One region of the Paramicrobacterium fandaimingii genome, then DNA from elsewhere that is predicted to be linked to it. Evidence: riboswitches for the same ligand, from Rfam matches in the RefSeq annotation. Region 1 holds a riboswitch; the other holds the start of a gene.
What was found. Region 1 has a riboswitch for thiamine pyrophosphate ahead of thiO (glycine oxidase ThiO). Riboswitches for the same ligand answer to the same signal wherever they lie in the genome.
Positions count from the first base shown of each region.

Region 2: it holds a riboswitch for thiamine pyrophosphate, as region 1 does, so the genes downstream of both, HCR84_RS07460 (ECF transporter S component) here and thiO (glycine oxidase ThiO) in region 1, are expected to answer to the same signal.

Region 1 covers NZ_CP061170.1:1,300,878-1,308,787, forward strand. The annotation lists gene HCR84_RS06305 (RNA polymerase subunit sigma-70) at 1-74, opposite strand, end outside; gene HCR84_RS06315 (MOSC domain-containing protein) at 302-841, shown strand; gene HCR84_RS06320 (aldo/keto reductase) at 869-1,801, shown strand; gene thiE (thiamine phosphate synthase) at 1,820-2,503, opposite strand; TPP riboswitch at 2,516-2,616, shown strand; gene thiO (glycine oxidase ThiO) at 2,609-3,736, shown strand; gene thiS (sulfur carrier protein ThiS) at 3,733-3,981, shown strand; gene HCR84_RS06340 (thiazole synthase) at 3,983-4,801, shown strand; gene HCR84_RS06345 (ThiF family adenylyltransferase) at 4,798-6,033, shown strand; gene HCR84_RS06350 (dienelactone hydrolase family protein) at 6,124-6,705, shown strand; gene HCR84_RS06355 (hypothetical protein) at 6,725-7,261, shown strand; gene HCR84_RS06360 (GNAT family N-acetyltransferase) at 7,274-7,825, shown strand; gene HCR84_RS06365 (NUDIX hydrolase) at 7,822-7,910, shown strand, end outside.
Region 2 covers NZ_CP061170.1:1,533,625-1,541,534, reverse strand. The annotation lists gene HCR84_RS07480 (serine hydrolase family protein) at 1-1,159, shown strand, start outside; gene HCR84_RS07475 (nucleoside/nucleotide kinase family protein) at 1,161-1,724, opposite strand; gene HCR84_RS07470 (energy-coupling factor transporter transmembrane component T family protein) at 1,717-2,499, opposite strand; gene HCR84_RS07465 (ABC transporter ATP-binding protein) at 2,496-3,968, opposite strand; gene HCR84_RS07460 (ECF transporter S component) at 3,968-4,591, opposite strand; TPP riboswitch at 4,625-4,734, opposite strand; gene HCR84_RS07455 (spore germination protein GerW family protein) at 4,770-5,126, opposite strand; gene dinB (DNA polymerase IV) at 5,179-6,435, opposite strand; gene HCR84_RS07445 (hypothetical protein) at 6,469-7,062, opposite strand; gene gatB (Asp-tRNA(Asn)/Glu-tRNA(Gln) amidotransferase subunit GatB) at 7,169-7,910, opposite strand, start outside.

The DNA.
Region 1 (7,910 bases):
CGCAGGGAGCGCACGGCGCGCAGTCCGATGCGAGGGTCGCTGCTTGTCGCGGCATCCATTGGATTCTCGATCATGCTGTCAACAATAGTTGACGTTCCTGGAATGTGTCAACCAAAATTGACAGGAGACCACTCTGTTGAGGCTCTCAACGGACTCAAGAACATCACGATCGTCTCGGCCGTGCCGTTTGTCATCGTCATGCTTCTGCTGTGCGTTGCGCTGTGGAAAGATCGAAAGCGACGGAAGCGGAAGCTCCCGAACATGCTCGGAGGTAAGACCAGGAATGAGGGTTGCGACAAAAATGACAGCATCCGTTGTGGCTGTGAGCAGAAGCGATACTCATTCCTTCAGCAAGCCGACTGTCGATGAGATCACGCTTGTCGAGGGAATCGGTGTCGCTGGCGACGCTCATTCCGGCACAACGGTGAAGCACCGTTCGCGTGTGAAGAAGAACCCGTCGACGCCGAACGTGCGCCAGGTGCATCTGATTCACCGGGAGCTCTTCGACCAGGTGGCGGATGCGGGGTACACGGTGAAGCCGGGGGAGATGGGTGAGAACATCACGACGAGCGGCATCGACCTGCTCGGGCTTCCCGTCGGAACCCGTTTGGCGATCGGGGACGTCGTGATCACGATCACCGGATTGCGCAACCCCTGTTCGCAGATCAACGACTATCAGCCCGGTCTGATGAAGCAGATGGTGTTCGCAGACGGCGACGGCCACACCGTGCGGCTGGCGGGAGTGATGGGCATCGTGTCTCGCGGGGGAACCGTGCGGGCCGGCGACGTCGTTGCGGTGACTCTGCCGACCGGGCCGCACCATGCGCTCACAACTGTTTAGCCACAGCTCTCGAAGGGAACCACACGAATGAAGACTCTCCCACTGCCCGGAACAGACATCACCGCACCAAACGTCGTGCTCGGCGCCATGCGAATCGCCGACAAGACAGATGCCGAGGTGCGCGAGCTGGTGGCGACGGCGCGCGAGGCGGGAATTGGCTTCATCGATCACGCGGACGTCTACGGGCCGACACCGCACGCGTGCGAGCGGCGGTTCGCCGAGGCGATGGCGCTCACGCCATCGCAGCGCGACGCCCTGACGCTGCAGACGAAATGCGGCATCGTGCCCGATGGCCCGTATTTCGACTTCTCGTATGAGCACATCGTCGACTCCGTGAACGGCTCACTCGCCGCCCTGCAGACCGACTACATCGATATTCTGCTGCTGCATCGCCCCGATGCTCTGGTCGAGCCAGACGAGGTCGCACGGGCATTCGATGAGCTGCAGAGCGCGGGAAAAGTGCGCGCCTTCGGAGTGTCAAACCACACGCCGATGCAGATCGAGCTGCTCAAACGGTCTGTGACGCAGCCGATCGTCGCAAATCAGCTGCAGCTGTCGATGACGCACGCGCCGCTGATCGCACAGGGCCTCGCCGCGAACATGGCGGGGGAGCAGCAGTCGGTGATGCTCGATGGCGGCGTGCTCGACTACTGTCGCCTCCACGACATCACGGTGCAGGCCTGGTCGCCGTTTCAAGCCGGATTTTTCACAGGCGTGTTTCTCGGCTCATCGGAGTACCCCGAGCTGAACGCCGTGATCGACAGGCTCGCTGCGGCCTATGGCGTCACGCCGATCGCGATCGCGACAGCGTGGATCACGCGGCATCCGGCTCGCATGCAGGTCGTGCTGGGAACGACGACGCCGCAGCGGGTCTCGGATGCTGCGGCCGGCTCAGACATTCCCCTGACACATTCGGAGTGGTACGAGCTGGCCAGGGCAGCGGGACACCGCGTTCCCTGACCGTCTCGCGTCGGGCGGTCAGGCGAGCCGGTCGCGCAACGCTCGTGCCGCTCGGCCGACGTTGTCTGCATCGGTGACAGCGCGCACGACGACGATGCGTGACGCGCCCGCGCCGACGACGCGGTCGAGCCGCATTCCGCCGGTGATGCCCCCGATGGCAAACCATGGCTTGCTCGCGATCTCGACGGCCCGCCGTACCGGGTCGAGTCCGACGGCATCCCGACCGGGCTTCGTCGGGGTCTCCCACACCGGACCGACGCAGAAGTAGTCGATGTCGGCGTCGTCGTTTGCCGCTTCAGCCTGGCCGATGGAGTGCGTTGAGCGGCCGAGGATCACGTCGGGACCGAGAATCGCTCGAGCGTGCTCACTCGGCAGATCGCCCTGGCCGACATGGAAGACGTCGGCGCCCACCAGCGCTGCGACATCGGCGCGATCATTCACGGCGAACAGCTTGCCGTGCCGCTTTGCCGCGGCCGCGAGCACCTCGAGGGCCTCAATCTCGTCGCGCGCCTCGAGCGACTTGTCGCGAAGCTGAATGATGTCGACGCCGTTGGCATAGGCCGAGTCGAGAAACCGCGCAAAATCGCCGCGATCCCGGCGCGCGTCCGTACAGACATACAGCCGCGCGCTCTCGAGTGCCGCCTGACGCACGGCACGGACGGAATCGTCAGCGGAGATCACGGGTCGCAGATGTGAGGGCATGTGCCTAGAGTAGAGGAAGTTCGCGGGAGCCTCCTGGAGGCTGAGAGGGCCATGTGCCGACCGCTATACCTGATGCGGATCATGCCGCCGGAGGGAGAAACGCACGTGCACGCTGTCGTTATCGGGGCCGGAATCATCGGGCTCGCCACGGCCTGGCGGCTGAAGAAAGACGGCTGGTCGGTGACGATCGTCGATCCGACACCCGGAAATGGCGCGAGTTACGCCGCGGCGGGAATGCTGGCGCCGGCGTCGGAGGTCGTCTGGGGCCAGTCGCCCCTGTACTCGCTGATGATCGCGGCAGCGCAGCTCTACCCGACGTTCGCGGAGGAGCTCGCGACAGCATCCGGCCATCACCTCGGCTACGCGCAGACCGAGACGCTTGTCTGCGCCAGCGATGCCGCAGACCGACAGAGCCTGCGCGAGCTCTGCGCACTGCAGACATCGCTCGGCCTGAGCCTCGAGCTCATCGCCGGAACACAGGCGCGCGCTCTCGAACCGGCTCTCGGCCCCGGCGTCACCGCGGCCGTGAGGATCGAGGGAGACCACTCAATCGACCCGCGGCGGATGACTGACGCGCTGCAGGCACTGCTCACCGAGAGCATCGTGCGACGCCGAGTCGCGGCTCTGGCCTCTGACGGAAGCCGCACGCGCGGTGTTGCGCTCGCGAACGGTCAGAACATTGTCGCCGACCAAGTCGTCGTCTGCGCGGGAGCCGACACGGGAACAATCGAAGGGATGCCGCGGCTTCCCCTGCGCAGCGTCTGGGGCGACGTCGTGCGTCTCTCGGTGCCTCGGCGGCTGCAGCCGATCGTCACCCGCACCATCCGGGGCCTTGTGCGCGGACGTCCTGTCTACCTCGTTCCGCGCCCTGACGGGACCCTCGTCCTCGGCGCGAGCGTTCGCGAAGACGGGGTCGACGGCATCAGCGCCGGTGGCGTGCACCAGCTGCTGCGCGACATAGAACGCGTCGTCCCCAGCGTGCTTGAATGCGAGATCACTGATGTGACGGCGCGCGCACGCCCCGGGTCGCCCGATGATCTGCCGTTGATCGGGCGCATCGACGAGGGATGCGTCGTGTCGACCGGCTACTTCCGCCACGGCATCCTGCTCGCGCCTCTCGGCGCCCAGCTGACCGCAGATCTCACAAGAGGCGAGTCGGGGGACGCCGACATGCTGACCGCCGTCGACCCCTCACGATTCGCTCAGGACATACGCAAAGGAGACTCACGATGACACAGACGATCGACGTCACTGTGAACGGCGACGCACGCGCTCTCGCCGTCGGAGACACACTTCGAGACCTGGTTGCCGAAATCACCGGCAAGACGCTGGCGGACGATGGTTCCCCCGCAGACGGATCGAAACTCGGCATCGCAGCAGCCGTTGACGGGGCGGTCGTGCGCCGCGGCGGGTGGACCACGCACACACTCGAGAGCGGACAGACGATCGACATCGTCACCGCGGTTCAGGGAGGCTGACATGACCACAACGACAACGCACACGGCAGCGGCCGATCCGCTGCAGATCGGCGAGGAGGCGCTCACCTCGCGCCTCATTATGGGAACGGGCGGAGCGACATCGCTCACGACGCTCGAAGAGGCGCTCGTCGCATCGGAGACGCAACTGACCACCGTGGCGATTCGTCGCTTCGACGCGGAATCGCGAGACTCGGTGTTTGCGCTGCTCGAGCGACGTGGCATTCGCGTTCTGCCCAATACGGCAGGCTGTTACACGGCCCGAGATGCCATTCTCACCGCACAGCTTGCCCGTGAGGCACTGGGAACGTCGTGGATCAAGCTTGAAGTGATCGCCGACGAAGATACGCTGCTTCCCGACCCCGTCGAACTGTTTTCGGCGGCGGAGCAGCTTGTTCTCGAGGACTTCACCGTCTTCGCCTACACAAACGATGACCCGGCGCTCGCCAAACGGCTCGAAGACGCGGGCGTCGCCGTGGTGATGCCGGCGGGATCGCCTATCGGCAGCGGTCTCGGCATTCTCAACCCGCACAACATCGAGACGATCGTCGATCGCGCAAGCGTTCCCATCGTTCTCGATGCCGGAATCGGTACGGCATCGGATGCTGCACTCGCCATGGAGCTGGGATGCGACGCCGTGCTGCTGGCCAGCGCCGTCACGCGTGCACACGACGCGGGCGCCATGGCGCGGGCAATGCGCCTTGCCGTTGATGCCGGACGCACGGCGCGATTCGCCGGCCGCATTCCGAAGCGCTCGCTCGCTCGCGCGTCGTCGTCGTTCGACGGTATGGTGACCCATCGTCCCTCGGAAGCGGGCCTGTGACTGTGCACGCCGCGCTCGGAACCCGACCCGCGGCGCCCGCGCTCGTCGAGCCGGGGCCCGCACTGGCACCCCATGAGATCGACCGCTACGCGAGGCACCTCAGCCTTCCCGATTTCGGTGAACTCGGGCAGCGTCGGCTGCGCAACGCGTCAGCGCTCGTCGTCGGCGCGGGCGGCCTCGGAGCCCCGATTCTGCACTACCTCGCGGCGGCGGGAATCGCACAGCTCACCGTGATCGATGACGATGTCGTCGAAGCGTCAAATCTGCAACGACAGGTGCTGCATCGTGACGCAGACATCGGGCGGCCGAAGGTGGACTCGGCGCGTGACGCGGTGCGGCGACTCGACCCGCGCATCACCGTCACTGCGCTGAACGAGCGCCTGACGCCGGATAACGCCCGCGAGCTCTTCACACGGCACGACATCGTCATTGACGGGGCAGACAATTTCGCCACGCGTTATCTCTCGAACGACGCGGCCGAGCTGACCGGGACCCCGCTCGTCTGGGGAACGATCTTTCGCTTCGTCGGGCAGGTGAGCGTGTTCTGGCCCGGCAGAGGGCCGATGCTGCGCGACCTGTTTCCCGACATTCCCGACGCGGATTCGGTGCCGGACTGCGCTGATGGAGGGGTGCTCGGGGTCTTGTGCGGCACGATCGGCTCTGCCATGGCCACCGAAGCCATCAAGCTCATCTGCGGCATCGGCACGCCGCTTCTCGGCCGTCTGCTGCGCTACGACGCGGGCGAAGCCGAGTACTCAACGTTGCGTTTCTCCGTCGACGAGAGCAGACCAGCCGTGACGAATCTCGATGAGGTGACGATTGCCTGCGCGGCCGTGAACGCGCAAGCGGATGCCGCGGGGCGCACGAACGCGCACGAACTCGATGTCGCCTCGTTCGACGCGTTTCGCGACGCGGCATCAGATGCTGCTGAAGCGCTTCTCGTCGTCGACGTGCGCGAGGGCTGGGAACGGGAGCTCGATGCCATTCCCGATTCCATTCACATTCCTCTCGATCGCGTTCAGGCAGAGGGATGGAAGGCGATCGCGGCGATTCGCGGCGACGCGCGACATATTGTTCTGTACTGCACAAGCGGGGTGCGGTCAGCGCGCGCCCGCGACCGGCTCGCAGACGCGGCGCCCGCGAGCATCACGCTCAGTTCACTGGCTGGAGGGATCAACGCCTGGCGGCTCACGTCGGCGAGCGATGCCAGCTGTGCCCCGGGGAGGGACTGACGCCATCCCTCGACACCGTCAACCGAGTGCTCTAGCGTGAAGGTGATTCGTCAATCCAGGCAGCCGCGACGACGTGAATTGGACGTGACCATGACAGAAATCGTGATGTTTCACCATGTGCTCGGGCGCACAGTCGCCCTCGAGCAGATTGCCGAGCGGCTGCGCGCCGCCGGGCACCAGGTGCATATGCCCGACCTCTTCGACGGGCACACGTTCGAGAGCGTCGACGAGGGAAAGACGTTCGTCGAATCCATCGACGACGAAGAGCTCCTGAGCAAAGCCGTTGCCGAAGTGCAGAGCCTGCCCGCTGACGTTGTGTACCTCGGATTTTCGCTGGGCGCCGCACTCGCGCAGTACCTCGTGCAGAACAGAGAGGGAGCAGCTGGCGGCATCTTCATGTACGGCTGTGTCGCTCCCGAGGTCTTCGGCGATTGGCCAGACAGGGTTCCCGTCCACATCCACGCGATGGAAGACGACCCCTTCTTCGTCGATGACGCCGATGCGGCAAAAGCATTGGACGCCGCGCACGAGAAGGTGAGTCTGTTTCTCTACCCGGGCAGCGGCCATCTCTTTCTCGAGCGCGGCCACGACGACTATGACGCGGATGCCGCTGAGCTTGCGTTGAGTCGTATCGATTCGTTCTTGACGTCTCTGGAGATTGTGTCGAATTAGCGGCGATATTCTGGAGCACATGAGCGTATCGGATGCTGACGCCGCCGTCGCCGCAGTGCGCGCCCAGCTGGCAGTCATCGTTCAGCAGCTCACTGACACCCATGTCGTGGCGGAGCCGCTTGCCGAGTTTGTTCCGGCGCGACGGATCGCCCTCGTCTTTCGCCGTGATTCGCAGCTCGTCGAGACCGGGCGTGTGTGGCGGCTCGGCGTTCTGCTCATCGATGGCGAGGCCGGTCTCTTTGCCGCCGGAGAGACGACGCGAGCCGTTGATCCGGGCTGGCCGCAATACCAGGCGCAGTCGATGGAGGTGCGACGCGAGTATCGAGGCGCCGCGATGCGCGGCAGGTTCCCCGAGGGCTCGACGATCAATATCAACGCGAGGCCAATCGATGTGTCAGTCGAGTCACTGACGGGCGCCGAGGGCCCCGTCTTTCTCCGTAACGGCCACGTGCGGGTGCGATGGTCTTCGCACGTCACCGACGATCAGGCTCTGCCGCTTGGCAGATATCTTGCCGAGCGCACCGAGCTGCTGCTGCACCCGGTCGACGGAGCGTGAAAAGATGATGGCATGTTAGCCGCTTCCGACGTGACGATTCGTCATCTTGCCCGTGGAGACGAAACCGAGGCGCTCGCCGCTCACCACGCGCTTGTCGCTGATGGATTCAACTTTCTGCTTGAGCACGTCGAGGGCGAAAGCTGGGGCAATTTCGTGGAGCGCTTGGCGATGATCGAACGCGGAGAGCAGCTGGCACCCGGGCGCGTTCCCGCAGCATTTCTCGTCGGAGTTGTCGAGAACCGCATCGCCGGCCGTGTCTCTGTGCGATACGAGCTAAACGACTATCTTGCGGATGTCGGCGGCCACATCGGGTACGGCGTCGTGCCGCGATTCCGTCGACGGGGAGTCGCGTCAGCGCTTCTGCGCAGCGGCCTTGACTCACTGGCGGCTCGCGGCGTCGAGCGCGCGCTCGTGACGTGCGACGAAGACAACGTGGCCTCGCGCGGCGTCACCGAGCGCATGGGCGGGCGCCCTGACGAGCGACGACCGCGGGCTGTGCGAGACGACGAAACAAAGCTGCGCTTCCTCGTTCCCACGGCATACCCCGGGCCCGTGCCTCGGTGACTCGACGCGAGGCGGCGCGCGTCATCCTGCTCGACGAGAGCCGGCGGGTGCTGCTTCTGCACGGAAGCGACCCCGAGAAACCACG
Region 2 (7,910 bases), 230 kb from region 1:
CACGCTTCTCGCGCCGCTCCCCGATGCAGACATGTCTGTTCACCATGTCGAACTCGACAGCACAGGAACACCCCCTGCCCTCCCCGAGGTCGGTGCGACGGCGATCGCCGATTCGGCAGAAGGGCCCGTGCTTGCGCAGTCGGGCGAGTCAGAACCGGTGCCCATGGCGGGGATCGCCAAGGTTCTCATGGCGCTCGTCGTTCTCGATGCCAAGCCCATGACTCCCGAAGGCGACGGCGAGACTGTTCCCATCACGTCGCGGGACTTTCTGCGCTACAACGACTATCAGGATGCCGGTGCCCGCGCCGTCACGGTCTACACAGACGACACATGGTCTCAACGCGCCGTTCTCCAAGCCGTGCTTCTCGGCTCGAGCAACAACCACGCAGATACCCTCGCCGCGTGGGCATTCGGCTCGGTCGATGAGTATGTCGATGCGGCGACGGCCTGGCTCGACGACGCCGGGCTCGACGACACCTCGGTTGTCGACGCGACAGGCCTGTCGGCTGACGACGTCTCGACGGCATCCGATCTGTCGCGCCTCGCCGCGCTGGCCATGGCGAATCCGGTGATTCCCACGGTTCTTACGCAGGAGGTGTCCGGAATCGCGAAGACCCGCGGAGTGGAGAACACCACCGCGTACATGGCCGATCGCGGGGTGACGGGGATCTCACGCAGCTTCACAACGCAGGCGGGAATCTGCCTGCTCTTCGCAGCCACCGTCACCGTCGACGACGCCGAGTACACGTTCTACGGCGCACTTATTCGCATGCCCGACTGGAATTCTCTCGACCACGCAATGGACGCTCTGATGAGCAGCGCAGAGAAGGGCGTGCACACGGGCCCGGTTCTACCCGCGGACACTCCCGTCGCCACGTTCACAACGCCCTGGGGCGAGAAGGCCACCGGGGTGATCGGCTCGTCGGCGACCGCAACGCGCTGGGTCTCCGGAAGGCCGAGCGTTCAGGTGAAAACCGACGGTTTCGCCCTCGCGACCCAGGGCGACATCGTCGCGACGGCAACGGTCTCTGAGGGCACATCTGTTGTGGAGATTCCCGTGAAAATCGACAGCACGATCCAGTCACCTGACGTGCTCTGGAAGCTCGGTCACCCGTTCACGCTCATCCCCGCATTCTTTGGTCAGTTCTTCGGCGACTGACTCAGTCATCGGCCCACAGCACAAGGTCGGCCAGGGTGCGCGGGTGGTGCCGGGATTCAAACGCCTCCATCTGAGCGGTCCATTCATCCCAGTGAGCGTCGAATCCCCCACGGTCTCGCTCAAGTGCACGCCGCTTGCGAGCATCCGGAGCCCCGTCGAGCCACACCCGAAGATTCGCTCGTGCGGCATTGCCTCGCGTCAGAACTCCGCAGCCTTCGATGACGAGAGACGTCCCCAGGGCAACATCGTGCCACTCAGCCAGACGCTCGGCGTGCCAGTCGTAACGCCTCCAGCGACCGGCGACACCGTGACTGAGCGGTTCGAGCAGGTGGGTTTCAACGTGCTCGCCCGCCTGTGCGAGCCCTCCCCAGCCGGGATACACGTCGTCCATGCGCACGAGCAGCGGCGCCTCGCCAGGCCACGCCGCGACAACGGCATCCGCTGTCGTCGACTTGCCAGCACCGGATGGACCGTCAATCAGAATGATCGGATGCCGCGGCAACTGTGCGGCCGCCGCGGCGATGGCTCGGGCATTGCGGGTGACGCGCGCCGGTTGCTCAGCCAATGACGAAGCTCCACGTCCCCGCGAGAACCGCGCTCGTCACCGCAGTGCCCGCGATCAGCACTCCGATGGCAACGAGCACCGTCTCCGGGCCCCTGAACCTGGATTCCCTTGCCCACGTTCTCTCGGTCTCGGCCCCAAAGCCCTTCGCCTCCATCGCCGTTGCGAGTTTGCTTCCCCTCCGAATTGCCAGAACAAGAAGCGCGAACGCCTGCGCAGCAAAGCGCCTGATCGCGCCAGTATCGGCGACGCCACGGGCGCGACGAGCTTGGCCCATTGCGCGCCAATCGTCGATGAACAGTCCGATCATGCGCATGCCAGCCAGCGCTCCCAGCACGAAGCGCGCCGGAAGCTTCAGCACCTGTGAGAGACCGTCGGCGAGCTCAGTTGGGTCAGTCGTCGCCATGAGAACAACTCCGGGAATGCCGATCGCGAGAACTCGCAGCATGATCGCAACGCCCAACAACAACGAGCCTTCGCTGATCGTTGCGATGCCGAACCCCAGCAGCTCGCGCCCCGAGTCTTCTCCATACAGAATCGTCGTGACCGCCGCGAACGGGGCGGCAAACCAGACGGGCGCCGTGCGAACCCAGAACGATCGGGCGCTCAGCCCTGCGAAGCTGACGAGCGCCAGCGTCAGCACGAGTGCGATAGACGCAGACACGATGTCGACGGACAGCAGCAGCGTGATGCTGACCACGAGCGCGGCGATCAATTTGGCAACCGGATTGATGCGCGCAACGAGCGAAGGCGCGATGTGCGGAGTCATCGCCGTCATCGCAATACCCCCTGCGGACTTCCCAGTCGAATCGTCTCGTCAGCGAGGGCGCCGACGAGCGGCTCGTCGTGGGTCACCGCGACGACGCATGCTCCGTCGTCAACGAGGCCGCGAAGCAGAAGAACGAGCTCTCGCCAGGTCTGCGAATCCTGCCCGAACGTCGGCTCATCGAGCACGAGCATACGTGGGCGCGACGCGAGCACCGTCGCGACCGAGAGACGCCTCTTCTCTCCCCCGGAGAGCGTGAACGGATTGGCATCGGCCACGTGCTCGAGTCTGAGCCTTTCGAGCAACTCGCTCGTGCGCTGTTTCACCTCGTCGTCGCTGTGACGCAGTGCTCGTGGGCCGATGGCGAGCTCGGTGCTCACATGACCAGTGAGAAACTGATGCTCGGGGTGCTGGAATACCGTGCCGATGCGCGTGAGGAGGTCACGCGACCTCCATCGTCGCGGCTCGGCGCCACGGCCATCAGCAAGCGCGGGCGCTGCATGAAGCACACCGGCTGCCGGACGCAGGAGTCCAGCGATCGTCAGCGCGAGCGTGCTCTTGCCTGCGCCGTTGACACCCAGAATTGCTGTCGTCGTGCCCGCATTGAGCTCGAACGAGAGACCGGATGCCGCCACGACGGGCTCCTTCTGTCCAAAAGGCGAGCGCCCCACCGCGAGTTCGTCAGCCCGCATCAGAAGCTCACCGCGTGCGCGCGAAGGCGACTCGGGAACTCGGGGCGGATGCTCCGGAATCCAGATCCCTCGCGCAGCAAGGTGGGCGCCCTGCGCCACGAGAACATCCCGCGCTTCGCCATCGGCGAGCACGCCGCCTCCCGGTTCGAGAACGACGGCGCGCGTGGCGACATCGCTCCACACGGCGACCCGGTGCTCAACGACGACAAGAGTCATTCCCGTCTCGCGGGCCACCTGCGCCACAACGTCACGCACCTCACGGACGCCTTCGGGGTCGAGGTTGGCCGTTGGCTCATCAAGCAGAAGCAGCCGCGGCTTCATGGCGAGAATTCCCGCGATGACAAGCCGCTGTACCTGCCCTCCGGACAGCCGAGAGGTGGGATGGTCAAGGGGCACGTTCAGACCGACGGCATCCAGTGCCCATCTCACGCGCCGCCAGATCTCCTCACGGGGCACACCGAGGTTCTCGCACGCGAACGCGACATCGTCGCCAACGCGCGCCATGACGATCTGGCTGTCGGGGTCCTGAAGTACAAGGCCGACGACGCCGCGCGAGTCAGAGGGGCTGCGGCCATCCACGACAATTGAACCGGTCTGATCGCCTTCGTCGTCTCCCCCGAGCACCCCGGCAAGCCCGTGCAGAAGCGTGGACTTTCCCGCGCCGGAAGCGCCAAGAAGCAAGACTCTCTCGCCCGGTTCGATCGTCAGATCGAGACCCGCAATTGCGGGCCGAGCGCGCCCGGCATGGGTCCATCCCCAGCCGTGTGTGCGAACGTGCGCGCCCGACACTACGAGGCCTTCCGCCGCACCTCGCGACCGGCGGCGAAGCGGCTCAGCGCACCCGCCGAGGCGAGGCCGCGCATCGCTGCCCACGACAGCAGTCCGGCGATAAGCACACCGGATAGTGCCGCGGACACATAATAAACCGCTTTGAACGCCGGGTCGAGAACGGCGTAATCGGTGAATGTCGTGTCGAGGAAGGCCATCGCGAGGCCGGCGCCGAGCCCGGAAAGAAGTGCAACGTACAGCCGGTAGCTGCCATAGAGGAACGCCGCGAAGACGATCTCAGCGCCGAGCCCCTGAACGAGTCCCCAGATGAGAGTGGAAAAGCCCCACTGACTGCCGACGAGCGCGGACACCACAGAGGCAACGAGCTCCGTGAACAGCGCGGCACCCGGCTTGCGGATGATCAGCCCGCCGAGCACACCGGCAAAGAGCCAGCCGCCGCCGAGCAGCGCGCTGAGTCCCGGGGTGACAGCGAGCGGCAGACTGAGCGGCCCGTATGCGACGTTCCAGAAGAGAAAGATGACTCCGGACGCCACGCCGATGATGCTTGCGACGACGATGTCGACAACGCGCCAGCGGAACTTTCGCTGCGTGGATGTCGCGGACGATGAATTTAATGTCTGCACTTACGTGCCCCTTTCACGTGGGAATTGGGCACGGGTATTGAGATTGTCACTCCCTGCGCTGGCATGACCCAGATCAGGTTCGACGGTCGAAAGTTGAGAACTTTCCTCTCAGCCCGGCTCACCGGACTCCCGTGTTAAGCGCAAGTATAGCCGCTTGCGTGCGGCTCGCGGCGCTCCGCTACTTCTTGAGGGCTTTGATGATTCCTTTGAGCGCGGCCCCTGCGACGCAGACGAGGGGAACTCCAACGGCAAGAAGGGAGATCAGGTTGGGCTCGAAGCGAACCGTGTCGCCCGTGCGGATGTATGCGCCGACGGGCATGCTCATGCCGCCGCCTCCGCCGCCACCACCCTGGGCTCCAGCACTCTTCTCACCCTTGAGGTCGCCCGTTGCGTCGCCCTCCCCTGCGCCGAAGCCATACGAGGCAAGCGCCACCGGGACGATCTTGACGCCGTCGATGTCGACGACGTCGCCGTACACCGTCGTGACGCCGACGGACTTGAACTTTTCTGCGAGTTCCAAGGCTACGTTTCCCATGTGCCCACGCTATCGCGCATTCGCCCGTCTGCACAGACGTCGACGGTGACTCTCAGGTGCCTCGCCGCCCGGGGTGCCGCGTTCCGCCCGCTGTCGAGGGTCGGGGGGCGAGAAGGGACGCCGATGTCACGGCATCCACTCCAAAACGTCCCCGCAGCTGGTCGACGGTGCTCTCGGCGTCGCGCCACTCATCGTCTGGGTCCCAGAGACTCATCGATGGGGCCCCCTCCGAGAGTCGCTCAGCGCGAACGCCGATCAGTCGAACCGGCCTCCCCCTCACCTCGAGTTCGCGAAACAGCTCAACGCTCGACTCATAGAGCCGGCGAGCGACGCTTGTCGCCTCGGGAAGGCGACGTGACCGGCTGAGCGTCGTGAAGTCACTGTAGCGAAGCTTGAGCGCAACACCGCCTGCTGTGACGCCAGCTGCGCGCAACCTCGCGCCCACGCGATCGCTCAGCCGAAGAAGCTCCCGTTCCAGCGTTGCCCCGTCGACGACGTCATCGTGAAAAGTGACCTCATGACCGATGCTCTTCTCGACATGCTCCGTTGCGATCGGGCGAGGGTCTCGGCCTCGTGCGAGCTCCTGGAGTCGCATCGCTGTCGCGTCGCCGACCGCAGAGCGCAGAGCGCCGATGGGGATCTCTGCCACGTCGGCGACCGTCCGCAGGCCGAGACGCTGCAGGGCCTCTTCGGTCTTCCCTCCGACGCCGGCCAGCGCTCGAATCGGGAGCGGACGAAGAAAATCCTGAGTCTGCGCGGGGGGAACGACAAGAACGCCATCGGGCTTCGCCATTCCCGACGCCAGCTTTGCAATGAACTTCGTCTCTGCCGCTCCGACAGAGCACGTGAGTCCCGTGTCGTCGTACACCCGTTGGCGAATCAGCCGAGCGATGGATGCCGGGCTTCCGAGAAGACGTCTGGCACCGTAAACGTCAAGAAATGCCTCATCGATGCTCAGCCTCTCGACCAACGGCGTGATGTCGTCGAAAAGGCTCATCACACGCATTGAGTAGCTGCGATACAGCTCGTGTCGCGGGGGCACGACAATAGCCTTGGGGCACAGCTGCAGAGCGCGCGCCATCGGCATTGCCGAGCCGACACCGTACGCTCGCGCTTCATATGTCGCTGTCGTCACCACGGAGCGACCTTCGCGCCCACCGACGATGACAGGCTTTCCCCGCAGCTCCGGGTGATCGAGCAGCTCAACGGAGGCAAAGAAGGCATCGAGATCGACATGCAGAATGTGCGCGCCCGTGTCGTCAACGTCGTCATCGGAGACACGGCGGGCGCGACCGTCTTGACGTGACATGCGCCCATTCTCTCGCACCCGTCTGACAAATCGTCAGACCAACGCGACGACCAGAGGGAGCAGCCATTCTGTAAAGCTCTTCGCGTCGTCTCGCAGTGTTTCGCTGACGACGATCGTGTCGGGCGCGACGACCCAGGCGCCCGACTCGGCAAGCGGTAGAACCGCGAGATCGAGACGAAACGATGTCGCTTGCCGTCTCAGCTCAAACTGTCGCTTCTGCACGAGGCCGTACACATCTGCGAGTGGATGCTCGCGCACCTCGACCGCCTTGAGGTACTCGAAGCGGCGCAGGCGCGCCCACTCGATTGCGCGATCGTAGCCTCGGTACATCGCCTCCTGCAGCTCAAGCGCACGATCGAACGTTGCGAAATGCGGTGGCCGCACTTCGCTGATGAATGGCCGTGTCTCGAGAGGAACGATCCCAGCCCACCAGCCGCGCCATTGCGCCGCGAGCGGCGCGGCATCGATGTCTGAAACATCGATCGAGCCGACGTCGGGAATCGCCCGTGGAAGGTCGGGGGCGCAGGTGTTTTCGAGCCCGGCAAGATCTCTCAGGGCAAGGGCAAGGAGGAGGTCCCACGGACAGTCTTCCGTGGCCTGCCAGCGAATCGTGCCCTCGACGAGCATGCTTTCATGGTAAGCCGCCGGAGCAGCGCGCACCAGACCTCGATGTCGAAACGCGCTGGCGGCAGCATCCACTGAGAACAGGGGATGCTGCCGCCAGAGCGCCATGCTATTCGGAAGCGCGCTCCAGAATGAGCTCGCGCACGCGCGCGGCGTCTGCCTGCCCGCGCATTGCCTTCATGACGGCACCGATGATCGCGCCGGCCGCCTGCACCTTTCCGTCCTTGATCTTCTGCATCACGTCGGGTTGGGCGGCGAGTGCGTCATCGATCGCGGCAATGAGGGCACCATCGTCCGAGACGACGGCAAGGCCGCGCTTGTCAACGACCTCCGACGGAGTTCCCTCGCCATCGATGACCCCCTCGAGCACCTGCCGAGCAAGCTTGTCTGTGAGGGTTCCGTCCTCGACGAGCGTCGTGAGCTCGGCGACGCTCTGCGGAGTGATCAGAGACGTCGGTTCCTCGCCGCGGGAGTTGGCGAGTCGCGAAATCTCGCCTGTCCACCACTTGCGTGCAGCAGCAGGCGCGGAGCCCGCGGCGATCGTGGCGGCGACCTCGTTCACAAGGCCGCCATTCTGCACGTCCTGAAACTCCAGGTCGGTGAAGCCCCACTCGGCCTTGAGGCGCCGACGCCTGGCCGCTGGTGGTTCGGGGAGCGCAGCCCTGAGCTCGTCGATCAGCTCGGCGCTCGGCACAACGGGAAGCAGATCAGGCTCCGGGAAATAACGGTAGTCATCCGCGTCGCTCTTCGGGCGACCTGCCGACGTCGTTCCCGTGTCTTCGTGCCAGTGACGGGTCTCTTGCGTGATCGTTCCACCGCCATCAAGAATTGCCGCCTGACGCCGAATCTCG